One region of the Streptomyces sp. NPDC043853 genome, then DNA from elsewhere that is predicted to be linked to it. Evidence: predicted binding sites of a transcription regulator. Region 1 holds the regulator's gene; the other holds the start of a gene.
What was found. The regulator HspR, encoded in region 1, represses chaperone genes until heat shock. The targets are predictions, from matches to a motif close to TTGAGNNNNNNNNNCTCAA.
Positions count from the first base shown of each region.

Region 2: the regulator HspR is predicted to act here: its motif matches at 7,529-7,547, upstream of lon (endopeptidase La).

Region 1 is NZ_JBWKDJ010000003.1:464,117-479,762, forward strand. Features, by position in the region: tRNA gene AC067U_RS10960 (tRNA-Gly) at 1-16, opposite strand, end outside; gene dcd (dCTP deaminase) at 475-1,065, shown strand; gene AC067U_RS10970 (phosphoribosyltransferase) at 1,058-1,558, shown strand; gene AC067U_RS10975 (Yip1 family protein) at 1,665-2,642, opposite strand; gene AC067U_RS10980 ((Fe-S)-binding protein) at 2,875-5,115, opposite strand; gene AC067U_RS10985 (sugar transferase) at 5,181-5,756, opposite strand; gene dnaK (molecular chaperone DnaK) at 5,978-7,825, shown strand; gene grpE (nucleotide exchange factor GrpE) at 7,825-8,469, shown strand; gene dnaJ (molecular chaperone DnaJ) at 8,503-9,684, shown strand; gene AC067U_RS11005 (heat shock protein transcriptional repressor HspR) at 9,686-10,132, shown strand; gene AC067U_RS11010 (helix-turn-helix transcriptional regulator) at 10,236-11,222, opposite strand; gene AC067U_RS11015 (hypothetical protein) at 11,435-11,668, opposite strand; gene AC067U_RS11020 ((2Fe-2S)-binding protein) at 11,720-12,001, shown strand; gene AC067U_RS11025 (pyridoxamine 5'-phosphate oxidase family protein) at 12,133-12,537, opposite strand; gene clpB (ATP-dependent chaperone ClpB) at 12,648-15,248, shown strand; gene AC067U_RS11035 (YbjN domain-containing protein) at 15,373-15,646, shown strand, end outside.
Region 2 is NZ_JBWKDJ010000023.1:18,446-34,091, forward strand. Features, by position in the region: gene AC067U_RS36185 (nitrate- and nitrite sensing domain-containing protein) at 1-2,743, opposite strand, end outside; gene AC067U_RS36190 (hypothetical protein) at 3,176-3,961, shown strand; gene AC067U_RS36195 (MarR family winged helix-turn-helix transcriptional regulator) at 4,553-4,993, opposite strand; gene lon (endopeptidase La) at 5,110-7,506, opposite strand; gene AC067U_RS36205 (immunity 49 family protein) at 7,722-8,669, shown strand; gene AC067U_RS36210 (hypothetical protein) at 8,656-9,207, opposite strand; gene AC067U_RS36215 (sulfurtransferase) at 9,280-10,182, opposite strand; gene AC067U_RS36220 (hypothetical protein) at 10,274-10,963, opposite strand; gene AC067U_RS36225 (glycosyltransferase family 39 protein) at 11,024-12,355, opposite strand; gene AC067U_RS36230 (hypothetical protein) at 12,630-12,824, shown strand; gene AC067U_RS36235 (spermidine synthase family protein) at 12,942-13,634, shown strand; gene AC067U_RS36240 (response regulator transcription factor) at 13,704-14,444, shown strand; gene AC067U_RS36245 (HAMP domain-containing sensor histidine kinase) at 14,579-15,646, shown strand, end outside.

The DNA of each region.
Region 1 (15,646 bases):
ATTAAACTACATCCGCGCGGCGGTCCAGTTGTCTGGATTCCGCATCGTTGCACACTGTACCCCATGATCGGCCCCCGGTGTACGAGCCGTGGGGCCGTCGTCGTGTGTGCGTCGCAGTTGCGCGTGTGCGGACGGGAGTTGGGGCGTACCGTGTGGGCGGAGCGGCGGCTTGGGCGGGTCCCGATCATCCCCTAATGTGGCGATTCGTCGCAGTACGGCTCGTTGGGGAAAGGGACTCGATGGAGCACACCGTCGTCCGCTGTGCCGAAGGGCACGTTTTCAGTACCGCTTCGTTTCCGATGCGGCACCTCGGTGCCGGTCGGATCGGGCCCGGGCGGCTCATCCGGTGTCCGCGGTGCGCGCGGCTGCGGCACGCCGTGCCCGTGATGGCGATCAAGCGATAGCCGCAGCGACGGAGCGGGACGCGCGGGTGCTCGATTGGGGCGGCCCGCGCGCTCTGCGTATCCTCGGGACGTGCTTCTCTCAGACAAGGACATCCGGGCCGAGATCGACAGCGGACGGGTGCGCATCGACCCGTTCGACGAGTCGATGGTGCAGCCCTCCAGCATCGACGTGCGGCTCGACCGGTATTTCCGGGTGTTCGAGAATCACCGCTACGCCCATATCGACCCCGCCATCGAGCAGCCCGATCTGACCAGGATGGTCGAGCCGGAAGGGGACGAGGCGTTCATCCTGCACCCCGGTGAGTTCGTCCTCGCCTCGACGTACGAGGTCATCTCGCTGCCCGAGGACATTGCCTCCAGACTGGAGGGGAAGTCCAGTCTCGGGCGCCTGGGGCTCGTGACCCACTCGACCGCCGGATTCATCGACCCGGGGTTCTCCGGTCACGTGACCCTGGAGCTGTCGAACCTCGCGACGCTGCCGATCAAGCTGTGGCCCGGGATGAAGATCGGGCAGCTGTGCATGTTCCGGCTCAGCTCGCCCGCCGAGTTTCCGTACGGCAGTGAGCGGTACGGATCCCGGTACCAGGGCCAGCGCGGCCCCACCGCTTCGCGGTCCTTCCAGAACTTCCACCGCACGCAGGTAGGCGACCGGAATGAGTGACGTGGTACGCGAGAACCTCGACTACGAGGGCTTCGGGCGCGCCGTGCGCGAGCTGGCGCAGACCATCGCCGATGACGGATACGAGCCCGACATCATCCTGAGCATCGCCCGCGGCGGTGTTTTCGTCGCCGGCGGGCTCGCCTATGCGCTCGACTGCAAGAACATCCACCTGGTGAACGTGGAGTTCTACACCGGAGTGGGCACCACCCTGGAAATGCCGGTCATGCTGGCGCCGGTTCCGGACGCGATCGACTTCTCCGAGAAGAAGGTGCTGATCGCCGACGACGTCGCCGACACCGGCAAGACGCTGAAGCTGGTGCACGACTTCTGCCTGGGGCATGTGGCGGAGGTCCGGTCGGCCGTGATCTACGAGAAGTCGCACTCGCTCGTGAAGTGCGAGTACGTGTGGAAGAAGACCGACGACTGGATCGAATTCCCGTGGAGCACGGAGCGCCCCGTCGTTCAGCGTGAGGGCCAGGTCCTCGACGCCTGAACGCGCTGGCGCGAGGGGGATGTGACGAGAAGAGGGCCCGTGCCGAGCACGGGCCCTCTTCTCGTGTCGCCTCGCAACGGCGCAACAGCGCTACGGCGCCACCGTGCTACAGCGTGCCCAGCTTGATGATCGACAGCAGGGCGATCAGCTGGATCGCGGACGCGCCCAGCGCCTTCGGCCAGGGCAGGTCGTGCGACTTGCTGATCAGGCTGGTGAAGAGGAAGCCGGCCGCCACCCAGGTCGCCCAGCCCAGGATCTGCACCACCGTGTTGTCGCCGCTGAGGAACACGGCGACGAGCAGGCGCGGGGCGTCCGTCAGCGACATGACCAGCATGGACAGGCCCACCGTGGGCTGCCAGACGCCGTCGCCGCCCAGCTGCCGGGCCAGGGTGTGGGTGACGCCGCCCAGGATCAGGCCGCAGATGACGAAGGCCACGCCGGCCGACAGGACGATCGGGACGGCGTTGGTGAGCGTCGCGTTGAGCGCGTCCTCGCGGGCTTCGTCCAGCCCGAAGACCGCCAGCAGGCCGTAGAGGAAGGTGACGATCAGCGCCGGACCCCAGACCGCGTGGTCCCGCATCTGCAGGAAGGTCTGGCCCGGCTGGACCACGATGCCCCGGAGCAGCGCCTTCCAGGGCAGCCGGGGCCCCGTGGGCACGGCAGCCTGGCCGCCGGCCTGGTAGGCCGTACCGTGGCCGTACGGGTCGTGACCGTACGGGTCGCGGGCGTACGGCTCCTCGCCGATGGCGAACGCCTGGGTGTGCCCCGGGTCGTTCGCGTACGAGGACGGGCCCGGACCCTGCTGCTGCGGGTAGCCGTATCCCTGGCCGCCGTGGCCGCCGTGGCCGCCGTGGCCGCCGTGGCCGCCCGGTCCGGGGTAGCCGTGCGGGTCGAAGTACTCCGGCTCGCCCTGCCCCCCGGTCTGCTGCGGCCACGCCTGCTGGTGCGGCGGTGGGGCCGCGTGCGGGTACGGCTGACCGCCGTACGGCGCCTGCGGGTGCTGCTGACCGTACGGCTGTTGCCGCGGGGGTTGTTGCGGGCCTCGGTTGTTGTCCCGGCCGCGTCCGTTCCTGAATCCAGCCACGTGATCGAACGTACCTGGTCCCGTGGGGAGTCGGGGACACGCGGCCCGAAGTGCCCCCCTTTGCGGCTGAGCTGTGACATCCCCTAGGGGTTCCCGGTGGGGTTGTCCTCAGGGCGGGAACCAGCCGGATGTCCGATTGTCGACGGCGAGTGCCCGCCGCAGGCACCTGCACAAAGCCGGAGGCCGGCCCCCTCCACGAGGGGACCGGCCTCCGGCCGTCGGGCGCGTACGGCTACTCGGCGGGCTCCGCCACGAGCTCCGTCACCGGCTTCTTCACCGACTCCAGCAGCAGCTGGGCGACGTCCACGACCTGCACCGACTCCTTCGCCTGGCCGTCGTTCTTCTTGCCGTTGACCGAGTCGGTCAGCATGACCAGGCAGAACGGGCAGGCGGTGGAGACGATGTCCGGGTTCAGGGACAGGGCCTCGTCGACGCGCTCGTTGTTGATGCGCTTGCCGATCCGCTCCTCCATCCACATCCGCGCGCCGCCGGCGCCGCAGCAGAAGCCGCGCTCCTTGTGGCGGTGCATCTCCTGCTGGCGCAGGCCGGGGACGGCGTCCATGATCTCGCGCGGCGGCGTGTAGACCTTGTTGTGCCGGCCCAGGTAGCAGGGGTCGTGGTAGGTGATCAGGCCGTCCACCGGGGTCACCGGGACCAGCTTGCCCTCGTCGATGAGGTGCTGGAGCAGCTGGGTGTGGTGGATGACCTCGTACTCGCCGCCGAGCTGCGGGTACTCGTTGGCGATGGTGTTGAAGCAGTGCGGGCAGGTGGAGACGATCTTCTTCGCCGACTTCGGCTTCTTGGTCTCCGGGTCCTCGTCGTCCTCGCCGAACGCCATGTTCAGCATCGCGACGTTCTCCTGGCCGAGCTGCTGGAACAGCGGCTCGTTGCCCAGACGGCGCGGGGAGTCACCCGTGCACTTCTCCTCGCCGCCCATGATCGCGAACTTGACGCCCGCCATGTGCAGCAGCTCGGCGAAGGCCTTGGTGGTCTTCTTCGCCCGGTCCTCCAGGGCGCCGGCGCAGCCGACCCAGTACAGGTAGTCGACCTCGGTGAGGTCCTCGACGTCCTTGCCGACGATCGGGACCTCGAAGTCGACCTCCTTGGTCCACTCGACCCGCTGCTTCTTGGCCAGGCCCCAGGGGTTGCCCTTCTTCTCCAGGTTCTTGAGCATCGTGCCCGCCTCGGACGGGAACGCGGACTCGATCATCACCTGGTAGCGGCGCATGTCGACGATGTGGTCGATGTGCTCGATGTCGACCGGGCACTGCTCCACGCACGCACCGCAGGTGGTGCAGGACCACAGCACGTCCGGGTCGATGACGCCGTTCTCCTCGACCGTGCCGATCAGCGGGCGCTCGGCCTCCGCCATCGCCTCGGCCGGGACGTCCTTCAGCTGCTCCTCGGAGGCCTTCTCCTCGCCCTCCATGGTCTTGCCGCCGCCGGCCAGCAGGTACGGGGCCTTGGCGTGCGCGTGGTCGCGCAGCGACATGATCAGGAGCTTGGGGGAGAGCGGCTTGCCGGTGTTCCAGGCGGGGCACTGCGACTGGCAGCGGCCGCACTCGGTGCACGTGGAGAAGTCGAGGATGCCCTTCCAGGAGAACTGCTCGACCTGGGAGACGCCGAAGACGTCGTCCTCGCCCGGGTCCTCGAAGTCGATCTCCTTGCCGCCCGAGGTCATCGGCTGGAGCGCGCCGAGGGCGGTCTCGCCGGTGGCGTTCCGCTTGAACCAGATGTTCGGGAAGCCGAGGAAGCGGTGCCAGGCGACACCCATGTTGGTGTTGAGCGAGACCGTGATCATCCAGATCAGGGAGACGCTGATCTTCACCATGGCGGTGAAGTAGAGCAGGTTCTGCAGGGTGTCCGTCGACAGTCCGTCGAAGGCCAGGACCAGCGGGTACGAGGCGAAGTACGCGGCCTCGTAGGAGTCCACGTGGTGGATGGCTCCTTCCAGGCCGCGCAGCACGTAGATGGCGAGGCCGATGGTGAGGATGACGTACTCGACGAAGTACGCCTGCCAGGCCTTCGAGCCCGCGAAGCGCGACTTGCGGCCGGCCCTGGACGGCAGGCTCAGCAGGCGGATCACGATCAGGGCGAGGATGCCCAGGATCGTCATCACGCCGATGAACTCGATGTACAGCTCGAACGGCAGGAAGCCGCCGATCACCGGCAGCGTCCAGTCCGCCTGGAAGAGCTGGCCGTACGCCTGCGCCAGCGTCGGCGGCAGCGTCAGGAAGCCGATCGCCACGAACCAGTGCGCGAAGCCGACGATGCCCCACCGGTTCATCCGGCTGTGGCCGAGGAATTCCCTGGTCAGCGTGACCGTGCGGGCCTTCCAGTTGTCGGTGCGGCTGCCCGCGGGAACGGGCTGGCCGATCTTCACGAACCGGTAGATCTGGGCGATGGCTCGGGCGAAGAGAGCAACGCCGACCACGGTCAGGGTCAGCGACACAATGATCGCGGCGAGTTGCATGACGGGCTCCTCGGGCGGGCCGTTACTAAGCGGTAACTTATTCAGTCAAGCCTGAGGTTACCCACTTATACGGCCGCACTGTAGCCGCGTACGCGGTGATCTGTGTCGCTCAGGCCCCCCTCACCTCCACGTTCGCCGCCTCCGGGCGCCGTGCGGGGCCGGAAGGCGGCCCGCGGGGTGCGGGCCAGCACGGCCAGGTCCATGCCCAGCCAGTGCTCCCCGACATAGTGCCGGTCGAGCAGGTCCATGTCTTCCCAGGGGAGCCCCGAGCGGGTGCTGACCTGCCAGAGTCCGGTCATTCCGGGGCGCACGAAAAGACGCTCCGGGTGGTCCGTGCGCGGCTCGGGGCGGGGGCCGACCAGGGACATCTCGCCGCGCAGGACGTTGAGCAGCTGGGGTAGCCGGTCCAGACGGCGGCGCGCCAGGCGCCCGCCCGGGGCCGCACGGAACCTCCAGGTCCGGTACGGCCGTCCGCCGAGCCCGAGCGCGGGCTCGCGCAGGATGGCCCCGTCGAGGCGCGTCATGTGCAGGGCTGCGGCGACCGCCAGCAGCGGCAGCGCGAGCACGGCCAGCAGCGCGGCCGCGCCGAGCAGGTCGAACACCCGCTTGGCCGGTGGCGGGCTGAGCTGCGGCAGACGCATGGCGCCACTCTGCCTCCGCCGCGCCCGCGCCGCGTGGTGCCGCGCTGCAGGGTCCCCCGGGCGGCCCCGCCCCGCTGCGGGCGGGCACACACCTTCGCGGATCCGGGTTGCGCGTAAGGGCCGCGTAAGAGTTGAGCCCACTCGACTCAGGTCTGTTGACGCGCGCGCAGCGGAATGGCATGGTTGAGTCTGTTCCACTCAAGTCCAATGGAGGAATCAAAATGGCTCGTGCGGTCGGCATCGACCTGGGCACCACCAACTCCGTCGTCAGCGTTCTCGAAGGCGGCGAGCCCACCGTCATCACCAACGCCGAGGGCGCCAGGACCACGCCGTCCGTCGTCGCCTTCGCCAAGAACGGCGAGGTCCTCGTCGGTGAGGTCGCCAAGCGGCAGGCCGTCACCAACGTCGACCGGACGATCCGCTCGGTCAAGCGCCACATGGGCACTGACTGGAAGATCAACCTGGACGGCAAGGACTTCAACCCGCAGCAGATGAGCGCCTTCATCCTGCAGAAGCTGAAGCGCGACGCCGAGGCCTACCTGGGTGAGAAGGTCACCGACGCGGTCATCACCGTTCCCGCGTACTTCAACGACTCCGAGCGCCAGGCGACGAAGGAAGCCGGCGAGATCGCGGGCCTCAACGTCCTGCGCATCGTCAACGAGCCGACCGCGGCCGCCCTGGCCTACGGCCTCGACAAGGACGACCAGACCATCCTCGTCTTCGACCTCGGTGGCGGCACCTTCGACGTGTCCCTCCTGGAGATCGGTGACGGCGTCGTCGAGGTGAAGGCCACCAACGGTGACAACCACCTCGGTGGTGACGACTGGGACCAGCGCGTCGTCGACTACCTGGTGAAGCAGTTCGCCAACGGCCACGGCGTGGACCTGTCCAAGGACAAGATGGCGCTCCAGCGCCTGCGCGAGGCCGCCGAGAAGGCGAAGATCGAGCTGTCCTCCTCCACGGAGACCACGATCAACCTGCCGTACATCACGGCCTCCGCCGAGGGCCCGCTGCACCTGGACGAGAAGCTCACCCGCGCTCAGTTCCAGCAGCTGACCGAGGACCTCCTGCAGCGCTGCAAGACCCCCTTCCACAACGTGATCAAGGACGCCGGCATCGCCCTGGCCGACATCGACCACGTCGTGCTCGTCGGTGGTTCGACCCGTATGCCCGCCGTCGCCGAGCTCGTCAAGGAGCTGACCGGCGGCAAGGAGGCCAACAAGGGTGTGAACCCGGACGAGGTCGTGGCGATCGGCGCCACCCTGCAGGCCGGTGTCCTCAAGGGCGAGGTCAAGGACGTCCTGCTCCTCGACGTCACCCCGCTGTCCCTCGGTATCGAGACCAAGGGCGGCATCATGACCAAGCTGATCGAGCGCAACACCACGATCCCGACCAAGCGCTCGGAGATCTTCACCACGGCCGAGGACAACCAGCCGTCCGTGCAGATCCAGGTTTACCAGGGCGAGCGCGAGATCGCGGCGTACAACAAGAAGCTCGGCATGTTCGAGCTGACCGGCCTGCCGCCGGCCCCGCGCGGTGTCCCGCAGATCGAGGTCTCCTTCGACATCGACGCCAACGGCATCATGCACGTCACGGCCAAGGACCTCGGCACGGGCAAGGAGCAGAAGATGACCGTCACCGGCGGCTCCTCGCTCGCCAAGGACGAGGTCGACCGGATGCGCCAGGAGGCCGAGCAGTACGCGGAGGAGGACCAGCGCCGCCGCGAGTCCGCCGAGACCCGCAACCAGGCCGAGCAGCTCGTCTACCAGACGGAGAAGTTCGTCAAGGACAACGAGGACAAGGTTCCGGCCGAGGTCAAGTCCGAGGTCGAGGCCGCCGTCGCCGAGCTGAAGGAGAAGCTCAAGGGCGAGGACGCCGCCGAGATCCGCACCGCCACGGAGAAGGTCGCGGCCGTCTCCCAGAAGCTGGGCCAGGCGATCTACGCCGACGCGCAGGGTGCCCAGGCCGCCGGCGGTCCCGCCGGTGACGCCGGTGCCAAGGCGGCCGACGACGACGTCGTCGACGCCGAGATCGTCGACGAGGACAAGCCGAAGGGCGGCGCTGTCTGATGTCGGAGGAGACCCCGGGCTTCGAGGAGAAGCCGGACGTCCCCGCCGACGGCACGCCCGAGGAGCCGAAGGCCGCCGACTCCGCCGACAAGGCGGAGGAGGCGGCCCCGGCCGGGGACGACACCGCACAGGATGTCGCTCTGCTGGCGCAGCTGGACCAGGCCCGTACGGCGCTCGCCGAGCGCACCGGTGACCTCCAGCGGCTCCAGGCCGAGTACCAGAACTACCGCCGCCGGGTCGACCGGGACCGGGTCACGGTCAAGGAGATCGCCGTCGCGAGCCTCCTGACCGAGCTCCTGCCCGTCCTCGACGACGTCGGCCGGGCCCGTGAGCACGGCGAGCTCGTCGGCGGCTTCAAGTCGGTGGCCGAATCGCTGGAGACGGTCGCCGCCAAGATGGGGCTGCAGCAGTTCGGCAAGGAGGGCGAGCCCTTCGACCCGACGATCCACGAGGCCCTGATGCACTCGTACGCGCCGGACGTCACCGAGACGACCTGCGTGGCGATCCTGCAGCCGGGGTACCGGATCGGGGAGCGCACGATCCGCCCCGCGCGGGTCGCCGTGGCCGAGCCCCAGCCGGGGGCGTCGGCCCCCAAGTCGGAGGACTCCGAGGAGTCGTCCGACAACAAGAAGGACAGTGAGTAACACCCGCAGCAGGACCTGGGAGGAGGGACGCCGGTGAGCACGAAGGACTTCGTGGAGAAGGACTACTACAAGGTTCTCGGCGTCCCCAAGGACGCCACCGAGGCCGAGATCAAGAAGGCGTACCGGAAGCTCGCCCGCGAGTTCCACCCGGACGCCAACAAGGGCGACGCCGCGGCCGAGGAGCGCTTCAAGGAGATCTCCGAGGCGAACGACGTCCTCGGCGACGCCAAGAAGCGCCAGGAGTACGACGAGGCGCGCGCCCTCTTCGGCAACGGTGGCTTCCGTCCCGGTCCGGGTGCCGGCGGCGGCTCGTTCAACTTCGACCTGGGCGACCTCTTCGGGGGCGGCCAGGGCGCGGGAGCGGGCGGCGGCTTCGGTGGCGGCGGCCTCGGCGACATGTTCGGCGGGCTGTTCAACCGCGGCGGTCCCGGCCCGGGTACGCGTACCCAGCCGCGCCGCGGCCAGGACATCGAGTCCGAGGTGACGCTCAGCTTCACCGAGGCGGTGGACGGGGCCACGGTCCCGCTCCGGATGTCCTCCCAGGCCCCCTGCAAGGCGTGTTCCGGCACCGGCGACGCGAACGGCACGCCCCGCGTGTGCCCGACCTGCGTGGGCACCGGCCAGGTCTCCCGGGGCAGCGGCGGCGGGTTCTCGCTCACCGACCCCTGCGCCGACTGCAAGGGGCGCGGCCTGATCGCCGAGACCCCCTGCGAGGTCTGCAAGGGCAGCGGCCGGGCCCGTTCCTCCCGCACCATGCAGGTCCGGATCCCGGCGGGCGTCACCGACGGCCAGAAGATCCGGCTGCGCGGCAAGGGCGCCCCGGGCGAGCGCGGCGGCCCGGCCGGCGACCTGTACGTGGTCGTGCACGTGGACGCCCACCCGGTGTTTGGCCGCAAGGGCGACAACCTGACGGTGACCGTTCCGGTGTCCTTCGTGGAGGCCACGCTCGGCGGCGAGGTGCGGGTGCCCACCCTGGGCGGCCCGCCGGTCACGCTGAAACTCCCCCAGGGGACCCCGAACGGGCGTACGATGCGGGCCCGCGGCAAGGGAGCGGTCCGCAAGGACGGCACCCGCGGCGACCTGCTGGTCACGGTGGAGGTGGCGGTTCCGGCGGAACTGTCCGACAAGGCGCGCGAGGCCCTGGAGACCTACCGGGAAGCCACGGCGGACGAGGACCCCAGGTCCGCCCTGTTCGAGGCAGCGAAGGGAGCATGAGATGGACGGCCGACGACGCAGTCCCTACGAGCTTAACGATGAGACTCCGGTCTACGTGATCTCGGTCGCCGCTCAGCTCTCCGGCCTGCATCCGCAGACCCTCCGCCAGTACGACCGGCTCGGGCTGGTCTCCCCGGACCGCACGGCCGGGCGGGGCCGCCGCTACTCGGCCCGGGACATCGAGCTGCTCCGTACGGTGCAGGCGCTGTCCCAGGACGAGGGCGTCAACCTGGCCGGCATCAAGCGGATCATCGAACTGCAGAACCAGGTGGCCGCGCTCCAGCAGCGCGTCGCCGAGCTGGCGGCCGCGGTCGACGGCGCGGCCCTGGCCATGCAGCAGCGCGAGGCGCAGGTCCACGCCTCGTACCGGCGCGACCTGGTTCCGTACCAGGACGTCCAGCAGACCGGCGCGCTGGTCGTGTGGCGGCCCAAGCGGCCGCAGGACTGACCGGTAGCAGGACGGCGAGTCGCAGGACTGGCCGGCCGCAGCAGCCAGCCGATGACGCGAGAGGCCCTCGCCCGGGAACGGGCGGGGGCCTCTCGCGCGCGAGTCACCCCTCGGGGTGGTCCAGGATCCCCGACTGTGCGATGAGGTAGCCCAGTTGAGCCCGGCTGCCGCTGCCGAGGGTTCCGGCCAGCTTGGCGATGTGCGCCCGGCAGGTCCGTACGTTCATGCCCAGCCGGCGGGCGATGGCCTCGTCCACGTGCCCCTCGATGAGGAGTTGGGCGATGGACCGCTGGACTCCGGAGATGCCGGAGGGCATCGGATCGTACGGGATCTCCTCCTGCAGCGGCGTGGCCCGGTGCCACAGCTGCTCGAACACCTTGATGAGGTATTCGACCAGTCCGGGGTGGCGCAGCTCCAGGGCCACGCTCCGGTCGTCACTGGCCGGGATGAAGGCCACCGCGCGGTCGAAGATGATGAGGCGCTCGATGAGCTCCTCCAGGGTGCGGATCTCCACCTTGCCCGCCGATATCCGGTCGACGTACGCCAGGGTGCCCTGGCTGTGCCGTGCGGTGTGCTGGTAGAGCGTGCGGATGGTGACGCCGCGGTCGGTCAGCGGCTGGTCCCGTTCGAGGGCCTGGGTGAGGGCGTCGATGGGGCGGGCGCCGCCGGGCTGGATGGTCAGCATCTCCGTATGGCATTCGGCGGTCGCGAGGTTCAGTGCCGCGTTGATCCGGTCGAACCCCTCCAAAACGGTGATGGCGTGGGTCGGCGGAGGGGTGAGCGCACTTATTGCCATGAATGGCTCGAATGCTTCGGCCAGCTCGATGGAAGCCCTGCGACGTTGCAGGATCTCTCTCTCGATGGGGTGCAGTCTCTGTGCGAGTGCCACGGTGGGGGGAACCGGGCGGAGCCAGTTCGCGTCATCAGGGTCCGGATGGAGCAGTGCGAATTCCAGCAGGCAGGGGGTGTATTCGACCTCTGTGCGGGCGATCCGCCCGGAGCTGAGAGCGGTGGCGTAGAGCTCCGCGCCTGGGCTGCAGAGCTCCGTCACTGGGTGGGGATGTGTCTGTTCTGCACCTTTATTCACCATTGCTCCCACCCCCAGGGTCTTGCATCTTCAGGAACATGATGCACCGCCACGGTGGCATCGGTGTGGCTCGATAAGTCATCGTCTGTGATGCGGGGGAGAGGAATCCATCCAGTGAGGACGAAGTCGACCATGTATAAGAAACTGCTTCGCTCGGTGGTTGCCGTTGCTCTCTCCGGCGTTGTGGCTTACGGGGTGGCGGGCGGTGGCCTGGCTCACGCCGGGGGCGTACCCGAGGACAGTGGCTGGACGAGTACACCCGCCGACAGCGGATGGAACTCGGTGTCACTGGACAGTGGTTGGACGTCGGCCCCGGTGGACAGCGGCTGGACCAGTGCTCCCGAGGACGGTGGCCGGACGGCGATACCGGCGGACGACAGCGGCTGGACCAGCAGCCCGGTGGACAGTGGCTGGACGAACGCGCCGGCGGACAGCGGCTGGACCAACACCCCTGCGAGGGCTGCCGCGTGACCCCCGACGACCGCGACTTCCGGCGGGAAATGGCCTCCGCCTACCGCTCCGGGTGGCAGTTCATCGACCTGGCGACGGCGATCCCCCACGCCGGCGACTCCCTGATGGTCACCCTTTTCGGCCAGCCCATCGTCATCGTGCGCGAGGAGGACGAGGACGTCCGCGCCTACCGTTGCCTGCGCCGCCCCCGGGGCGCCCCGCAGCCCGTTCGTTGCGAGGTCCGGTACGGCATGGTCTTCGTCAATCTGGATCAGCGTGACCACCAGCTCTTCGAGCCCGATATCACCACCGCCACCCCCCGCAGTGCCTGACGCGATCCCCCCGTCGTTGCAGATCGCTCAGGTGCTTCCCCCACACAGCGGCGCCATCGTGGACCTGAACACGATGGCGCCGCTGTGATGTCCGCGTCCATACCCGAACCGGACATTGCCGCTGCCTTTTCTCAGGCCCGCCCCATCGCGCGGTCCAGTGCGATCTCGATGACCACCCGGTCCGGATTCGGCGACGGGGTCCGCTGGTAGCGCTCCGCGTAGCGGGCCACCGCGTCGGCGACCGACGCCTCGTCCGTACGGACCGCCGCGTGGCCCTCCAGCGTGGCCCAGCGGCGCCCCTCCATCTGGCAGACCGCGGCCCTGGCCCCGCCCGGCTGCGCCGCCAGCACGTTGCGGACCTTCTTGCTGTGCTTGTTGCTGATCACCCGGGCCACCCCCGCCTCCGGGTCGTACGTCACGCCCACGGGCACCACGTGGGGGGTGCCGTCCGGCCGCAGGGTGGTCAGGGTGCACACGTGCCGTTCCCGCCAGAAGGCGAGGTACTCCGGCGTCGGGTTGAGTACGTCATGGGCCATGCGGCGAAGCGTACGTGACGGCCCCGAAAGCATCTTGAGTGGAATAGACTCAACTTTGTGCACGTTGACCTTGTCAGTACCTGTACGGAGACGGAGAGGAGAAGCCGCACGTGGACGCCGAGCTGACCAACAAGAGCCGGGACGCACTCAACGCCGCCACCAGCAGGGCCGTCAAGGACGGCCACCCCGACCTGACCCCGGCCCACCTGCTGCTGGCCCTGCTCACCGGCCAGGACAACGAGAACATCATCGACCTGCTGGCCGCCGTCGAGGCCGACCAGGCCGTCGTCCGCACCGGCGCCGAACGGATCCTCGCCGGCCTGCCCAGCGTCACCGGGTCCACCGTGGCCCCGCCGCAGCCCAGCCGCGACCTGCTCGCCGTACTGGCCGAGGCCGACGCGCAGGCCGGCAAGCTCGGCGACGAGTACCTGTCCACCGAGCACCTCCTCATCGCGACCGCCGCCAAGGGCGGCGCCGCCGGTGAGGTCCTGTCGCAGCAGGGCGCGACCGCGAAGAAGCTGCTCGACGCCTTCGAGAACGTACGAGGAGGACGGCGGGTGACCACCCCCGACCCCGAGGGCCAGTACAAGGCCCTGGAGAAGTTCGGCACCGACTTCACCGCCGCGGCCCGCGAGGGCAAGCTCGACCCCGTGATCGGCCGCGACCACGAGATCCGCCGGGTCGTACAGGTCCTCTCGCGCCGTACGAAGAACAACCCGGTGCTGATCGGCGAGCCCGGCGTCGGCAAGACCGCCGTCGTCGAGGGCCTCGCCCAGCGGATCGTCAAGGGCGACGTCCCGGAGTCCCTGAAGAACAAGCGCCTGGTCGCCCTCGACCTCGGCGCCATGGTGGCCGGCGCCAAGTACCGGGGCGAGTTCGAGGAGCGGCTCAAGACCGTCCTCGCCGAGATCAAGTCCAGCGACGGCCAGATCATCACCTTCATCGACGAGCTGCACACGGTCGTCGGCGCGGGCGCCGGCGGCGACTCGGCCATGGACGCGGGCAACATGCTCAAGCCGATGCTGGCCCGCGGCGAACTGCGGATGGTCGGCGCGACCACCCTCGACGAGTACCGCGAGCGGATCGAGAAGGACCCGGCGCTGGAACGGCGCTTCCAGCAGGTGCTGGTCGCCGAGCCCACCGTGGAGGACACCATCGCGATCCTCCGCGGTCTCAAGGGCCGCTACGAGGCGCACCACAAGGTGCAGATCAACGACAGCGCGCTGGTCGCCGCGGCCGGCCTCTCCGACCGGTACATCACCTCCCGCTTCCTCCCCGACAAGGCGATCGACCTCGTCGACGAGGCGGCCTCCCGGCTGCGCATGGAGATCGACTCCTCTCCGCTGGAGATCGACGAGCTGCAGCGCGCGGTGGACCGGCTGCGCATGGAAGAGCTGGCCCTCAAGAACGAGTCCGACCCGGCCTCCGTCGAACGGCTGGAAAAGCTGCGCAAGGACCTCGCGGACAAGGAGGAGGAGCTGCGCGGCCTGACCGCCCGCTGGGAGAAGGAGAAGCAGTCCCTCAACCGGGTCGGCGAGCTCAAGGAACGCCTGGACGCGCTGCGCGGCCAGGCCGAGCGGGCCCAGCGCGACGGCGACTTCGACACCGCCTCCAAGCTGCTGTACGGGGAGATCCCCGCGCTGGAGCGGGAGCTGGCCGAGGCCACCGAGGCCGAGGAGGAGGCCGCCAAGACCGCCGACTCCAAGAGCAGCATGGTCAAGGAGGAGGTCGGCCCGGACGACATCGCCGAGGTGGTCGCCGCCTGGACCGGCATCCCGGCCGGCCGGCTGCTGGAGGGCGAGACCCAGAAGCTGCTGCGCATGGAGCAGGAGCTGGGCCGCCGCCTGATCGGCCAGGGCGAGGCCGTGCGCGCGGTCTCCGAGGCGGTCCGCCGCACCCGTGCGGGCATCGCCGACCCCGACCGCCCGACGGGCTCCTTCCTCTTCCTCGGCCCGACCGGTGTCGGCAAGACCGAGCTGGCCAAGGCACTCGCGGACTTCCTCTTCGACGACGAGCGGGCCATGGTCCGGATCGACATGTCGGAGTACGCCGAGAAGCACAGCGTGGCCCGGCTGGTCGGCGCCCCGCCCGGCTACGTCGGCTACGAGGAGGGCGGCCAGCTGACCGAGGCCGTCCGCCGGCGCCCGTACTCGGTGATCCTGCTGGACGAGGTGGAGAAGGCCCACCCGGAGGTCTTCGACATCCTGCTCCAGGTGCTGGACGACGGTCGGCTCACCGACGGCCAGGGCCGGACGGTGGACTTCCGCAACACCATCCTCATCCTGACCTCGAACCTGGGCAGCCAGTTCCTCATCGACCCCACCACGAGCGAGGAACTCAAGCGGAACCAGGTCCTCGACGTGGTCCGCGGCACTTTCAAGCCGGAGTTCCTCAACCGCCTCGACGACATCGTGGTGTTCTCCGCCCTGAGCCAGGACGAGCTGGCCCACATCGCCGAGCTGCAGGTCGGGCGGCTCGCGAAGCGGCTGGCCGACCGCCGGCTCACCCTGGACGTCACCCCCGAGGCGCTGGCCTGGCTGGCGGAGAAGGGCAACGACCCGGCCTACGGCGCCCGCCCGCTGCGCCGCCTGATCCAGACGGCCGTGGGCGACCGGCTGGCCCGGGAGATCCTGGCCGGCGAGGTCAGGGACGGGGACACCGTCCGGGTCGACGTCGCGGGCGACGACCTGCTGGTCGGGAAGGCCATGTAAGAGGTTCGTACGACCGGCTCCGGGTGGATCGTGTCCGCCCGGAGCTGATCGACCGGTGCGGGGGTTGCCACGGGGTAGGAGCGATGGGAGAGGATGGCTGCATCCGCACGAAGGGAAAAACACGGTGAGCATCGACCCGGCCTCGATTCCGAACTTCGGGGGGCAGCCCGAACCGCAGCCCACAGGACCGGCGGGCCCCGTCGTCCCCGACCAGGACCTGGTCAAGCAGCTGCTGGACCAGATGGAGCTCAAGTACGTCCTCGACGACGAGGGTGACCTCGCGGCGCCGTGGGAGGAGTTCCGGACCTACTTCATGTTCCGCGGCGAGGGCGAGCAGCAGGTCTTCTCGGTGCGGACGTTCTACGACCGCCCGCACGGCCTGGAGGAGAAGCCCCAGC
Region 2 (15,646 bases), on a different contig from region 1:
CGGGTGCGGACGCGGCCTGCTCCCGTGCGGGCCCGGGGTCCGGCTCCGGGTCCGGCTCGGGCTCGGCGGTCTCCGGGGCGGCCTGCTCGTGCGCGGCCTGCTCCGGGACGGCCCCGGCCCTGAACACCTGATCGGCGGGCGGGAGTCCGCCTTCCTCGCCGGCGTCCGGGAAGCGCACCTCCGGCACGGTGGCGGTCGGCGCGGCCGGTCCGGCGGCACCGCCGTCGGCGTACGCGTCGGGATCCGCGCCGGCATCCGCGCTTGCGTCCGTGTCCGGGTCCGTGAACGGGTCCGGGTCCGGGTCCGGGTCCGGGTCCGGGTCCGGGTCCGGGTCCGGGTCGACGAGCGCATCCGCGCCGACCGCGGCCGGGGCGAGGTGGAAGTCGTCCGCCGCCTCGGCCGGGGCCCGCTCCGGAGCCGCCGGGGCCAGGTGGAAGTCGTCGTCGGCCGGGTCCGCCTCCACGGCGGCCGGCTCCCGGTCCTGCTCCGTGTCCGCGGCGACGTCGGTCGCGGCCTCCGCCGGTACGGCCACGGCCTCCGCCGGGGTGCCGTCCGCTTCGTGCCGCGGCGGCCGGAGCCGCGGCGGCAGGGTGTTCTCGTTCGCCTCCGCCACGACGCCCGGCAGCTGCAGGAGCGGCGCCCCGGGGACGCTCAGCGTGTGCACCGGCGCGGACGGCGAGCCCGCGGGCAGCAGCGAGGCCGGGATGACGACCAGCGCCTCCGTGCCCCCGCTCCGCGAGGCCCGCAGCTCCGCCTCGACCCCGTGCGCCGCCGCCAGCCGGCCGGCCACGTACAGGCCGAGGCCCAGGCCGTGCTCCGACTCGGACTCCGCCTCGTAGGCGTCGGGCGTGGACAGCCGCTGGTTGAGCAGCTCCAGCCGGTCCTCGGTGATGCCGATGCCCTCGTCGACCACGGACAGCACCACGGCGCCGGAGTCGAGCAGCCGGCCCGAGACCTTCACCTTGGCCTCCGGCGGGGAGAACGTGGTGGCGTTCTCCAGGAGCTCGGCGAGCACGTGCGAGATGTCGTCGGCCGCGTGGCCGGCCACCTGGGTGTAGGCGGGCAGGGACTGCAGGTCGACGCGCTCGTAGCGCTCGATCTCGGAGACCGCGGCGCGCATGACGTCGACCAGCGGCACCGGCCCGGCCTGGCCGTGGCCGTGCTCCTGCCCGGCCAGCACCAGCAGGTTCTCGTTGTGGCGGCGCATCACCGTCGCCAGGTGGTCCAGCTTGAAGAGGGTGGCCAGCCGGTCCGGGTCCTGCTCCTTGGACTCCAGCTCCTCGATGACCGTGAGCTGTCGCTCCACCAGGCCCAGGGTGCGCAGCGACAGGGACACCGAGGTGGTGATCATGATGCGGCGGTGTTCCTCGAGACCGGCCCGCAGGTCGGCGAGCTGCTCCTCGAGTTCGGCACGCCCCGCGGTCAGTGCCTCGTTGCGGCCGATCAGGCGCCGCCGGTCGGCGTCCAGGCCGGCGATCTTGGTGTGCAGGGAGACGGTCATCCCGCGGACCGAGTTGAGCGAGCGCACGACCTCGGCGAACTCGTCGTTGCGGCCGGTGAAGCGGACCGGCTCGATGGAGCCCTCGGCCGTGGCCAGCCGGGCGGCGCCGCGCCGCAGCACCGACAGCGGCCGGGTCAGCGAGCGGGCGACCGCCGTCGAGACGCCGACGGTGACCAGGAACAGCACGCCGAGCAGGGCGATCAGCAGTTCCAGTGCGGTCACGTCGTCGTCGCGCAGGCCCGCCAGCGCGGTGACCCGTTCGGTGGCGAGGGTGGACTCCACCGACCGGATCCGGTCGATGCGGGCCGACAGGGCGGTGCCCACGGCCTCGGCGTTCAGCTTGCGGTCGGCGGGGGCCAGGGTGGGCCGGTCGGTGAGCTTGCCCAGGTAGTCCTCCGCCGCCTTCACCTCCGGTCCGGTGACGGTCGCCGCCAGGGTCTCCCGTACGTCGGGCCGTGCGGCCCGGCCGAAGTCGGCCAGGGCGCCCTGTTCGCGCACCCGGGCGCGCTGGGCGGCCGCGGCCAGTTCGTCCTCCACGGGCGAGGCCGCCGCGGCGGAGCCGGACGCACCGGCGGACGCCGAGGAGGACGCCTGCTCGCCGCGGGGGACGGCCAGCGCGGCGAGCAGCAGTCCACGGGTGGCCGAGGCCTGGTCCGCGGCCAGGCCCAGCGGGGCCATGGGGCGGGTGGTGGCCAGGGCCGCGGTGGCCCGGGGCGGGGTGTCCTCGGCCAGCTCTGCGGCCGGGACGAGGAGTTCGGCGATGACCGCGGAGTAGGCCTGGTTGGCGGCGAGGGCGCTGCTCTTGCCGGTGACCGCGGCCGCGCGGACGGTTTCGATGCGGCCCAGGGCGAGGGCGAGTTCCTCGCCGGCGTCCTCCTGGGCCTCGGCCGTCTGCCGGTCGACGCGTTCGGAGCGCTCCTGGAGGGCGGCCTTGCCGGCCGCGGGGCGTCCCCTGGCGATGTACTCGGTGACGGCGTCCCGCTCGTCGGCGAGCGTGTGCGCGAGGGTGAGGATGTGCCTGACCTGTTCGGCGCGGTTCACCAACCGCTGCGACTCGTTCAGGTCGGCCGAGGCGGAAATGACGGCAGGGGCGCCGGCGCCGAGGACGGCGAGGGCCGCGACGGCGACACCGATGACCAGCCTGCGGCGCACGCGTACGCGGCGTCCCGTGGGGAGGTCGACGATGGCGGGGCCGTCGGCGGTGGTGGCGGTGCCGTTCTTCCGAGACCGCTTCTTCTGCACCGGTGCTCGCAATCCTGTACGTGTGCTCGTGCTCGTCTACTCGTGTGGCCGAGGTAACGGCCGGTCAACAAGTAAACGCCCCCTGCTCCCTCGTACCGCTTCAGACCTTTGCAGTGTGTTTGGGACAGAGCCGCACAACGCCCACCCGGCCACACGAACGAGTGAACATCACGGAGGAGTTGGCGAACAACTCGGACACCGGGCCGTGCGGGCCGCTCCGTGGACGGGCGGTTGAAAGAACGCACGGGGCTTTGGCAGGATGCCTGCCCACATTTCGGGGGGTGGAGGTTCCCCTTCCGTCAGGGTGCCGTCACCGGGGCGACGCCGGGCATTTGGTACGGACCCGGGCCCGCCGGGCCGGCGCGGGGCGCGGCTGGCGGGCGGCCGCCGCATCGGCCGCACAGTTCCGGACATCCCGGGCACACTGTCTCCATGCGCATCGACCTCGCCTCCGCCCCCGGCAACGCGGAACACCCCAATGAGGACTGGGTATCCGCCGTGATGCCCGCCTCGGGCGGGGGCGGAGTGCTGGTCGCGCTGGACGGGGTGACCCCGCCGCGGGGGCCGGACGGCTGCGCGCACGGGGTGCCGTGGTTCACCTCCCGGCTCGGCGGCCGGATGACCGAACTGTCCGGTTCGCGGCGGGACATGCCGCTGGCCGAGGCGCTGGCGGAGGCGATCGTGGGCACGGCGGCCGCACACCGGGACACGTGTGACCTTTCTCACACGCGCACCCCGCAGGCGACGGTGGTCGCGGTCCGCTGGGACGAGGCGTACGTCGAGCACCTCGTGCTCTCCGATTCGGTGCTGCTGCTGGAATCTCCGGAGGGCGGGGTGAGAGCGGTACGGGACGACCGGCTCGACCACGTCCCGGCGGAGGTGCTGCGCTCGCACGCGGCGACGGACGCGCTGCGCAACGCGTACGGCCGGGCGGGCGCCTTCTTCACGGCGGCGGCGGATCCGGCGGCGGCCGGGCGGGCGGTGACGGGACGGACACCACGGGAGCGGGTACGGGCGGTGGCGGCGCTGACGGACGGCGCGAGCCGCTGGACGGACACGTTCCGGGAGGGCGACTGGGCGGCCTGCATGGCCGTGCTGCGCAAGGAGGGCGCGGCGGGCCTGATCGACCGGGTCCGCACGCTCGAATCGGACCCGGCCCGCGTTTCGCTCCGGGGGAAGCGGCACGATGACGCTTCGGCGCTGTACGCCGAGCTGTAGCGCTCCCGGCGGGGCGGGTCCGCCACCGGCCCGCCCCTGCGGCCTCGGCCGCCGCCGTGGCCTTGACGGCCGTTCGCCCACGGCCGTGGGGTGCGCGGCTGCCGCACGCCTCCCGCCGCGGGGCAGTCGCGCCGGCCCCCGCGCCGCCGGCCGTGCGGGCAGTCGTGCCCCCGCCGCGGGGGCAGGGCGGCCCCTCGCCGCCGGCCGTGTGGGCAGTCGTGCCGCTGGGGCGATGGGGGTCCCCCCTGCTCGAGCGAAGTCGAGAGCTTGGGGGAGGGGGGCACACGGCACCCCGGTCCCGCGAGGGCTCGCGCAGCCGCCCCGCGCCCCGGTCCGGCAACGGTCCGGACCCCGTCCGGGCGGAGCTCCGCTCCAGGCGGTGCCGGGTCCGGCGAAGCCACAGCCCTGCCCGGGCGGCGCTGCGGCCGGAGCCGAGGCAACGCTTCGGTGGGGCGGGAGCGAGCCTGCGGGGCGGCGTTCCGGTGTGCCCACCCTCCCCCAAGCTCTCGACTTCGCTCGAGCAGGGGAGACCCCCATCGCCCTGCGGAACGCCTGCCCACACCTCGGCGGAGGCGCCCCTTGCTTCGGGCCCTACTCGGTGCCCGCGTTCAGCTGGTTCAGCAGGCGCGCCAGTTCCGCGACCTCGCCGCGGTCCCAGTCGGCCAGCTTCCGCATGTAGCGGGCCCGCCGGGCGTCCCGGACCTCTCGGAACCTCTCCCGGCCCTCCGGTGTGAGGCCGACCAGGAAGGCCCGGCCGTCCGCCGGGTCCTGCTCGCGCGCGACCAGACCGAGATCCTCCAGCGCCCGCAGCTGACGGCTCATCGTGGCCTTGCCCACGCCGAAGTACGCGGCGAGGTCGGTGGCCCGCTGCCTGCCCGCGTCCTCCAGCCGTACGAGCAGTCCGTACGCGGCCGGTTCCAGCCCGGGGTGCAGTTCGCGGGCCATCTCGCCGGAGGAGGCGCGGGCCCGCCGGAGGAAGACGGACAGCTCCCGCTCCAGTGCGAGGAACTCCTGGTCTTCACTCCCGTGCACGTACCGCTCCCATCCGTGGTGTGTGGAGACACCAGTATTTCCCAGCACGGCGGCCCGGCCCCGCAGTGGGCGGGGCCGGGCCGTCGCGCGTCTCCCCGGTCAGGGGAGCGAACGCGTCACGCGGCGACGGTGACGGCGAGCTCCGCCTCCTTCAGCGTGAGCTCCAGCACCTGCCGCACGTCCGTCACCGGGTGCACCTCCAGCCGCTCCAGCACCTCGGCCGGAACGTCGTCCAGGTCCGCCTCGTTCCGCTTGGGGATGATCACCGTGGTGATCCCGGCCCGGTGGGCGGCCAGCAGCTTCTGCTTGACCCCGCCGATCGGCAGCACCCGCCCGGTCAGCGAGACCTCACCGGTCATCGCCACGTCCGTGCGCACCTGCCGTCCGGAGAGCAGCGAGGCCAGCGCGGTCGTCATGGTGATGCCGGCGCTCGGCCCGTCCTTGGGCACCGCGCCCGCCGGGAAGTGGATGTGCACCCCGCGGTCCTTGAGCCCGGTGACCGGCAGTTCCAGTTCGGCGCCGTGCGAGCGCAGGAAGCTCAGCGCGATCTGCGCCGACTCCTTCATCACGTCGCCGAGCTGGCCGGTGAGGGTCAGTCCGGCCGCGCCGGTCTCGGGGTCCGCGAGGGAGGCCTCCACGAACAGGACGTCACCACCGGCTCCGGTGACGGCGAGGCCGGTGGCCACGCCGGGCACCGCGGTCCGCCGCTCGGCGGGGTCCTGTGCGGACTCCGGCACGTGGTGCGGGCGTCCGAGCAGCCCGCGCAGGTCCTGCTCGCCGATGGTGACGGGCAGTTCGCGCTCCCCCAGCTCGTGCCGGGAGGCCACCTTGCGCAGCAGCCGGGCGACGGCCCGCTCCAGGTTCCGGACGCCGGCCTCCCGGGTGTACTCGCCGGCGAGCTTGCGCAGCGCGCCCTCCTCCAGGGTGACCTCGTCGGCGCCGAGGCCGGCCCGCTCCAGCTGCCGGGGCAGCAGGTGGTCGCGGGCGATGACGACCTTCTCGTCCTCGGTGTAGCCGTCCAGCCGGACCAGGTCCATGCGGTCGGCCAGGGCCTCGGGGATGGCCTCCAGCACGTTGGCGGTGGCCAGGAAGACCACGTCGCTGAGGTCGAGTTCCACCTCCAGGTAGTGGTCCCGGAAGGTGTGGTTCTGCGCCGGGTCGAGGACCTCCAGGAGGGCGGCGGCCGGGTCGCCCCGGAAGTCCGAGCCCACCTTGTCGATCTCGTCGAGCAGCACGACCGGGTTCATGGACCCGGCCTCCTTGATCGCCCGGACGATCCGGCCGGGCAGGGCGCCGACGTAGGTGCGCCGGTGGCCGCGGATCTCGGCCTCGTCGCGGACGCCGCCGAGCGCCACGCGGACGAACTTCCGTCCCATGGCGTGGGCGACGCTCTCGCCCAGGCTGGTCTTTCCGACGCCGGGCGGGCCGACGAGGGCGAGCACGGCCCCGCCGCGGCGCCCGCCGACGACCCCGAGGCCGCGGTCGCCGCGCCGCTTGCGGACGGCGAGGTACTCGGTGATCCGGTCCTTGACGTCCTCCAGTCCGTAGTGCTCGGCGTCGAGCACGGCGCGGGCGCCGCGGATGTCGTACGCGTCCTCGGTGCGCTCGTTCCAGGGCAGCTCCAGGACGGTGTCGAGCCAGGTGCGGATCCAGGAGCCCTCGGGGCTCTGGTCGCTCGACCGCTCCAGCTTCTCGACCTCCTTGAGAGCGGCCTCGCGCACCTTCTCGGGGAGGTCGGCGGCCTCGACCCGCCCGCGGTAGTCGTCGGCCTCCTCGCCCTCCTTCTCCCCGCCCAGCTCGCGCAGCTCCTTGCGGACCGCCTCCAGCTGACGGCGCAGCAGGAACTCGCGCTGCTGCTTGTCCACGCCCTCCTGGACGTCCTTGGCGATGGACTCGGCGACGTCCTGCTCGGCGAGGTGGTCGCTGAGCCACTTGACGGCGAGCTTGAGGCGGGCGACCGGATCGGCGGTCTCCAGGAGTTCCACCTTCTGGGCGACGGTCAGGAACGGGGAGTACCCGGAGTTGTCGGCGAGGGCGCCCACTCCCTCGATCCCCTGGACCCGGTCCACGACCTGCCAGGCGCCGCGCTTCTTCAGCCAGCTGGTGGCGAGCGCCTTGTACTCCTTGACCAGTTCGGTGACGGCACCGGGCAGCGGGTCGGGCACCCGCTCCACGACGGTCTCGCCCTCCACCCAGAGCGCGGCGCCGGGGCCGGTGGTGCCGGCCCCGATCCGGACCCGGCCGACGGCACGGATGAGCGCCCCGGGATCGCCGTCGGAGAGGCGCCCGACCTGTTCGACGGTCCCGAGCACACCGGTGCCGGCGTACGTGCCGTCGACCCGGGGCACGAGCAGGACCCGGGGCTTCCCGCTCCTGACGGCCGCCTGCGCGGCCTCGACGGCTCCGCGCACCTCGGCGTCGGTCAGGTCCAGCGGAACCACCATCCCGGGCAGCACGACCTCGTCGTCGAGCGGCAGCACGGGCAGAGTGAGCGTTACGGACGTCGAAGCCATGATCTTCCCTCCGGCAGTGAAGTTGAGCTACATGGACTCAATGCATCGACGCCGGGGAGTGTTCCCCAACCTCCGTTCGCCCGGGGCGAACGGCTTTCGCGCGCCGGTCCTCACGCCGGTCCGCCCACCGGGCGGGCCGGCGGACCGGGGTCGTTGTCCGAGGCCGCTGGTAACGTGCCGCGCCCAAAGGGAACGATCTTGAGGGGGCGGCGACGGTGCACGAGGTGAAGGGCCACGAAGTCGACGGCGCGCGGATGGCGGAGGCGCTCGACGGCATCACGTCGCGGGCCTACGACCGGTGGTACGACGTGCGGTACGGCAGCGCCTACCCGGAGGGGCTCCACCTGATGCGGGACGAGCTCCTCGACCACGTCGCCGCCCGGGCCGCGACGGAGCCCGGACTCGACAGGACCGCGCGCGCGGCACTGCGGACGGCGGCGGAGTGCTCCCTGGGGCTGCTCAGCGTCGGCTGCTTCCCCGACGGGGACCAGGAGATCCTGATCCCGGTCATCGACGAGACCCTCAGCACCATGGACATGTCCTTCAGCGACCTCGTGCGGGACGCGCCCACCGCCGCGACCTGGCTGGACGCGTTCAGGCTGTGCCTGGTCAGCGGTCTGGTGTGGGAGTGGATGCGGGTCATCGGCCTGCTGCTGCGGGAGGACTACGCCCCCGCGGTCCGCGACGGGGTGCCGTACTCCCGCTTCGACTCGGTGTCGGATCCTGCGGACCTCGCCGCCATGGACGCCCTGTGCGGGTACCTGACCCCGTCGAGCGGACACCTGCCCGGCACCTGGCCCACCGTCACCCTGCGCAAGCCGGACGCCGACGAGCGCGCCGAGTCGGCCCGGAGGCTGGACGCGGCCGGCCGGCTCACGCCGGACCACCGCCTGCTCCGTGTCCTCCTCGACGACGACCGGGCGGCGTTCGAGGAGGCGCTCGCGGCCCGGCTGACCGAGCACCGGGAGTGCGTGGGGGCCGGTCCGGCCCCCAGGACCCTGCTGCCGCTCGGCGCCCTCGCGGCCGCCGCCCTCGCGGTCCAGGCCCACGGCTGGGAACCGGCCCTCCGGTCCGACTACCTGCCCGCGGGTCTGCTGGGTTCCCCGGAGGCGCTGCGGTCGGCGGCGGGCACCGGGGGTGGCAGCGGCGCTACTTCGGGATGAAGTTCGTCAGGAAGCAGCCCTCGACGGCGGCCGGCTTGTTCTCGTAGCCGCTGGGGATGTCGAAGTCCTTCTCGCAGGACAGGAGCTTCAGGCCCGCGTGGGTCAGCCGCTCCATCGCGCCGTCGCCAACCGGGACGAGCGCGAAGTCGTGCCCGACCAGGAACTTGTCCTTGTTCTTCAGGGCGGCGGTCTGGAACTTCTTCATGTCGGAAACCGACAGCAGGGCTATGGGGTCACCCCCGCCGTCCTGGCAGACCGCCCTCTCCTTGATGGCCCAGGACGGGTCCGGGGCCTCCTCCTCGCCCCAGGCGGTCCCGGGGCCGCTGCTGCCGCTGCTCTCGGACGCGGACTTGTCGTACGCGGCGCCTTCGGTCAGGTCCCGGCACTCGGTGTGCTTGCTGACGAACGCCTGGATGGGCGCCATGTCCTTGGCCTTGGGCAGACCGCTGCCGTCACCGTTACCGTCACCGCCGCATGCGGCGGTCGAGCCGAGCACGGCCACGGCCGCGCCGATCACCAACGTCTTACGGATGTTCATGTTCGCCCCCGTGTAAGGATGTTCGAAAACTTGATCATCCTCACACGGCCGGAAACGACCCCCACCGACCCGTCAGTCGGTGGTGGTGACGGGGAGGCCGGACCCGTCACGGCCCCAGTCGCTCCAGGAGCCGTCGTACACCGTGAGGTGCCGGTAGCCGGCCAGGTCGGCCGCGAGGGCCAGGACGCAGGCCGTGACGCCCGAGCCGCAGCTGAGGAACAGCCGGTCCGGAGCGGGGGCCAGGGCGGCGAGGGCGTCACGGAGCTCGGGGACCGGGAGCAGCCGGCCGTCCGGGGTCTGGAGCTCGGTGAAGGGGAGGTTCACGGCGCCCGGCATGTGGCCGGGGCGCAGCCCGGGGCGGGGTTCGGGGGCGGTGCCGGTGAAGCGGCCTCGGCTGCGGGCGTCGAGGACCGTGGCGGCCGGGTCGGCGAGCGCGGCGAGCACCTCGGCGCTGTCGGCCAGCAGGCCGGGGCGGGGCCGTGCGGTGAAGTCGCCGCGCGGTCCGTCGTGGGCGGCGGGCCGGTGTTCCACCGGCAGGCCGGCCGCCTCCCAGGCGGGCAGGCCGCCGTCGAGGACGGCCGCCCGGTCGAAGCCCATGGCGCGCAGCATCCACCAGGCGCGGGCGCTGGAGTAGACGCCGGCGGCGTCGTACGTGACCACGGTGCTGTCGTCGTCCAGGCCGAGGGCGCGTACGGCCTGGGTGAAGGCGGCGGCGTCCGGCATGGTGTGCGGCACCGGCGAGGAGTGGTCGGAGAGCTCGCCGTCGAGGTCGAAGGGCCGGGCGCCGGGTATCCGCCGGTCCGCGCCCCGGTGCGCGCCGACCGAGGCGTCGAGGACGAGGAGGCCGGGCTCGCCGAGCCGGGCGGCGAGCCATCCGGCGGTCACGAGCGGTCCGCCGGGCGGGACGCCGGGCGTGTTGCGGGACCGGCCGTGGGGCGCGTCCCCGAGCGGGCCGTGGGCGGAGTGAGGGGTCATCGGTGGCTCCGGGGCTGGTACGACGGAATGATCGTTTCTGCGCTGCCGCCTCATCCTCCGTCAGCCCGGCTCCTCGGCCAATGGGTTGGCCTCAGCCGCATTCCGACACCGGGCACAGCTCGATCCCGGTCACCCCCCGCATCCCTTCCAGGTGGCGCGAGAGCTCGGCGAGCCGCTCCTCCGGGATGTCCTCGGGGAAGGCGACCTCGAGGGAGGCCCGGCCGTCGAAGACCAGTCCGGTCACCGAGGTCGCACCGTGGCGGAGGAGCTGGTCCTCGACCGGGCGCGGGTCGCCGGCCAAGGCGCGCCCCTCCGCATCGAGTGCGACCCGGAAGGTGTGGGGTCGCGAGGGCGCTGCGGGCGGCGCCGTCCGGAGCCAGTCGACCGTGTGCACGGCGATGGCGGCCACGATCAGCACGCCCAGCCCGGCCATCACGGCCGAGGTGCGGCGGCGGTCCCGCGGGTCGGCGTACGCGGCGAGCAGGAGCAGGACACCCGCCGGGGCGGCCACCCCGGCCATGACCGCAGCGGCGAGGCCCCCGCCGAAGAAGAGGAGGAGTGCGGGCACGCCCAGGAGCAGGCCGGCCATCGAGAGGCAGGCCGCCCTGAAACGGCTGCGGCTGCGCACGAAGCACAGCGGCAGGGCCGCGGGCGGGAGGACCGCCGCTGCGATGCCCGGCTGGTCGTAGGCCACCGGGACCATGACCGCCACCGCCCCGACGACGAGCAGCCACTGCGTGTGGGAACTGCTCGTTCTCCCGCCACCGCCGAAACCGGCCATCACCCTCACCCCTCTGCCTGAACGCGTTCATTTAAACACGTTCAAAAGAGTCGGGGAGGGTCAGCCGCACTCCCCCGGCCGGGCGTAGACCGCGACCCGGGCGCCCCGGACCTCCGTGGTGGCGCACAGCTCGAAGTGGCTGACGAGGGTCTGCCGCTTCACCGCCTCCCGCGGGTACGGGTCGCGCGGCTCGTCCGCCGGGTCCAGCAGGGCCACGACCCGCGAGGAGGCGGCCAGCCGGGCGCGGATCTCCGTCGACGGCAGCTCCGTGCCCTGGAGGGTGCGGGAGGCCGCGGGGGTCCGGTCGAGGGCGAGGTCGTGCAGACCCGCGTACACCGCCGGGGAGGACAGCAGCCACTCCCGGCGCCGGGACGGCAGGAAGAGGACGTCGTCGCCGGGGCGGGCGACGGCCCGGACCGCCTCGGCCACGGCCGGCACGTCGTCCTTGCGGCTGTCGGGCGTGCGCAGCCACAGGCTCCAGGGCAGGAAGGCGGCGGTGAGGGCCGCCGTCAGCGGCACCCAGGCGCGCGGGCGCAGCCGGGACAGCGCGGCGCCGGCGAGGAGCGCGAGGCCGGCCAGCGAGTAGAGGACGTAGCGGTCGACGTACCAGGGGTTGACCAGCGAGACGGTCATCAGCAGCCCGGCGGGGAGCAGCGCCAGCGGCAGCGCCACCCGCACCAGGTCCCCGCCGGGGCTCTCGGGCGCGCCCCCGCCCGCCGGACCAGCCGCAGGGGCAGCGATGGGGGCAGCCTTGGGGGCAGCGGTCAGGACCCGCGCGCACAGGAGTGCCGTCGCTGCCGTCACGGCGTACGCCGCCCAGTCCGTGACGCTCGGGCGGCCCAGCCAGCCGAGCTGGCGCGCGGCCTGGCCGGCGCTCAGGACGGCCAGGGGCAGCAGCAGGGCGCAGACCGCGGCGGCGCTCCACCGCCAGCCGCGTGAGCGCCACCCGGCCGGGGCGTGCGCGAGCAGGGCGAGGACGGCGAACTCGTGCAGCCAGCAGGCGAGCACGAGCAGCGCGGCGTACGCGACCCAGCGTCCCCGCAGCAGCGCGTACGTCGACCAGACCACGGCCGCGGCGACGAGCGCGTACGAACGGCCCTCCTGCGCGTACGTCTGGACCGGCGGCAGCACGGCGTACAGCAGGCCCGCGAACAGGCCCGCACGGTCCCCGGCGAGGCGGCGGCCGAGGGCGGCGACCCCGGCCGCGGCGAGGGCGGTGGCGACGGCCGAGGGGAGGCGGAGGGTCCACAGCCCGCCCTCCCAGAGCGCGAAGAGGCCGTGCATGAGGAGGTAGTAGAGGCCGTGCACGGCGTCGATCCGGGCGAGCAGGCCCCAGAGGTCGGCGAGCGGGCGGTGGGCCACCTGCCAGGTGACGGACTCGTCGCGCCACATGCTGCCGCCCCGTTCGAGGCCCCACAGGCCGAGGGCGAGGGCGGCAGCGGCCGGCAGGAGCGGAAGCAGGCGCAGGCACAGGCACAGGAGCAGGGGCCGGCTCCGGACACGCCACCGTGGATCGCGGCTGATGGTCGGCCTCCGGGTGTCTTCCGCGCGTTCCGTGCGTTCCGCACGTTCCGTGGGTTCCGTGTGCTTCCTCGCGGGGCCGGCGGGCTCCATACTCGTCCCGTCGGCGCTCGTCCCGCCGACTGTGACCTTACGGGGGTGGGGTGTGAGCGGATTCCTCCGGTCGGCCCGTTCCGGCGCCGGTGCGGGCGCGACGGCCTGCGCGCTCGCAGGCGGGATGGACCCGGGGCCGGACGGCTTCCGCTACGCCCTCGTCGCCGAGGGCCGCGAGGTGGTCACGGGCGGCCCCGACGTTCCGCCGGCCCTGGCGCGCATCATCGATCTCGTCCCGCTCCCCTGAGCATCGACCGCCGGAGCATCGACCACCGGAACACCGACCGCCGGAGCATCGGCCACCCCGTTCGTGATCCTGTGTGATCGCCGGAACACGGTGCGACGCGGGCTCGTTGGGGATCACATGACCGAGACCGAGATCCAGAGCGACACCGAGACCGTCACGCTCGACCGCCGCACCGGCCCCCACGGCGAGGTCGCGCTCCGCCGCACCGGGCCGACGTACGAGATCATCGCCAACGGCTGCTTCCTGATGGACACCTCGGACGGCCACTCCGAGCGGCTGCTCGTCGACGCGGCGTACCTGGCCCTCGACAGCCCGGTCTCGCCGCCCGCCGTGCTCATCGGCGGGCTCGGCGTGGGCTTCTCGCTCGCGCACGCCGCCGCCCAGGACCGCTGGGGGCGGATCACCGTCGCCGAGCGTGAGCAGGCGGTCATCGACTGGCACCGGACCGGGCCGCTCGGGAGCCTCTCCGGGGCCGCCCTCGCCGACCCCCGGGTAACGATCCTGCACACGGACCTGGTGGCGTACCTGGAGTCGTCCTCCGACCGTTACGACGCCCTCTGCCTGGACATCGACAACGGTCCCGACTGGACCGTCACCGAGGACAACCGGAGCCTGTATTCCGCTTCAGGACTCGCCACCTGCCGGGCCCGGCTGACCCCCGGCGGGGTGCTCGCCGTATGGTCGGCCCAGCCCTCCACCGCCTTCGAGGAAGCGTTGCGGAATGCCGGATTCAGCTCAGTACGGACCGAAGAGGTCCCGGTTGCCCGAGGTGTCCCGGACGTGATCCATCTCGGCCGGAATCCGGCCTAGACCCCACATAGCCGCAGGCCGGAGGCTCCTCTAGGCTGCACCGCATTACCTGACTACCGGGGCGGGAAGATGGATCAGACACACACCACGCAGAACGGCGGCGCGGCGACCCCCGGCGCCCAGCGGCGGGTCCTCGTCGTCGAGGACGACCAGACGATCGCCGAGGCCATCGCCGCGCGGCTGCGCGCCGAGGGCTTCCAGGTGCAGACGGCGGGCGACGGCCCGGCCGCCGTCGCGGCCGCCGAGAGCTGGCAGCCCGAGCTGCTGGTGCTCGACGTGATGCTGCCGGGCTTCGACGGCCTGGAGGTCTGCCGCCGGGTGCAGGCCCAGCGGCCCGTGCCGGTGCTCATGCTCACCGCCCGTGACGACGAGACCGACATGCTGGTCGGCCTCGGGGTCGGCGCGGACGACTACATGACCAAGCCGTTCTCCATGCGCGAGCTGGCCGCCCGGGTGCACGTGCTGCTCCGCCGGGTGGAGCGGGCCGCGCAGGCGGCCACCACCCCGCGCGGCTCCACCCTCCGCCTGGGCGACCTGGAGATCGACCACGCGCAGCGCCGGGTCCGGGTGCAGGCCGAGGACGTGCACCTGACCCCGACCGAGTTCGACCTGCTGGTCTGCCTCGCGGGCACCCCGCGGGCGGTGCTCTCCCGGGAACAGCTGCTGGCCGAGGTGTGGGACTGGGCGGACGCCTCCGGCACCCGTACGGTCGACAGCCACATCAAGGCGCTGCGCCGGAAGATCGGCGCCGAGCGGATCCGTACGGTGCACGGTGTGGGGTACGCCCTGGAGACCCCGGCGGGGTCGTGACCTCCCGCCCCGCCCGGCCGGGCCGCCGTACGTTCCGCGCGGTCCGCGCCGACCGCGCGGCCCGCGCCGAGCGCTTCGCCCGTACGGCGGCCGGGACGGCGGCGGCCCGTGCGCGGGCCCGGGCGGCGGCCCGGGTGACCCGGCCCGGCCAGGGGCTGCGGCCGTTCTCGCCGTTCTCGATCAAGACCAAGCTCGGCACCCTGGTCGTCGTCTCGGTGTTCATCACCACCGGCCTGCTGATGGTGGCGCTGCGGACCAAGACCGAGGTCCGGTTCATCACGGTCTTCTCGGTGATCGCCTCGATGCTGATCACCCAGTTCGTGGCGCACGGCCTGACGGCGCCGCTGGACAACATGACCACCGTGGCCCGGGCGATATCCCAGGGCGATTTCACCCGGCGGGTGCGCGGCGCGGACCGCCGCGACGAGCTGGGCGACCTGGCCGCCACCATCAACGTGATGGCGGACGACCTGGAGGCGGTGGACCGGCACCGCAAGGAGCTGGTCGCCAACGTGTCCCACGAGCTCCGCACCCCGATCGCGGCCTTGCGCGCGGTGCTGGAGAACGTGGTGGACGGGGTGTCGGCGGCCGATCCGGAAACCATGCGGACCGCGCTGAAGCAGACGGAGCGGCTGGGCCGGCTGGTGGAGACCCTGCTGGACCTGTCCCGGGTGGACAACGGCGTGGTGCCGCTGAAGGCCCGCCGTTTCGAGGTGTGGCCGTACCTGTCGGGAGTCCTGAAGGAGGCCGGGCTGGCTTCCGGCCAGCGGGCGATGCTCGCCTCCGGCTCCGGACGGCACACCCGCAAGGACGTCCACCTGCACCTGGACGTGTACCCGCCCGACCTGACCGCCGTCGCGGACGCGGAGCGGCTCCACCAGGTGGTGGGCAATCTGATCGACAACGCGGTCAAGCACAGCCCGCAGCACGGCCGGGTCACCGTCCGTGCCCGCGGCGGCGACGCCCCCGGCAGCCTCTCGCTGGAGGTCATCGACGAGGGTCCGGGCATCCCGGAGGGGCAGCGGCACCGGGTCTTCGAGCGGTTCAACCGGGGCAGTGCCGGCCTGCCCGGCAGCGGGGACGGCGGCACCGGGCTGGGCCTGGCGATCGCCCGCTGGGCGGTGGAGCTGCACGGCGGTCACATCGGGGTGGCCGAATCCTCCCGGGGCTGCCGGATCCTCGTCACGCTTCCGGGGAGTCCC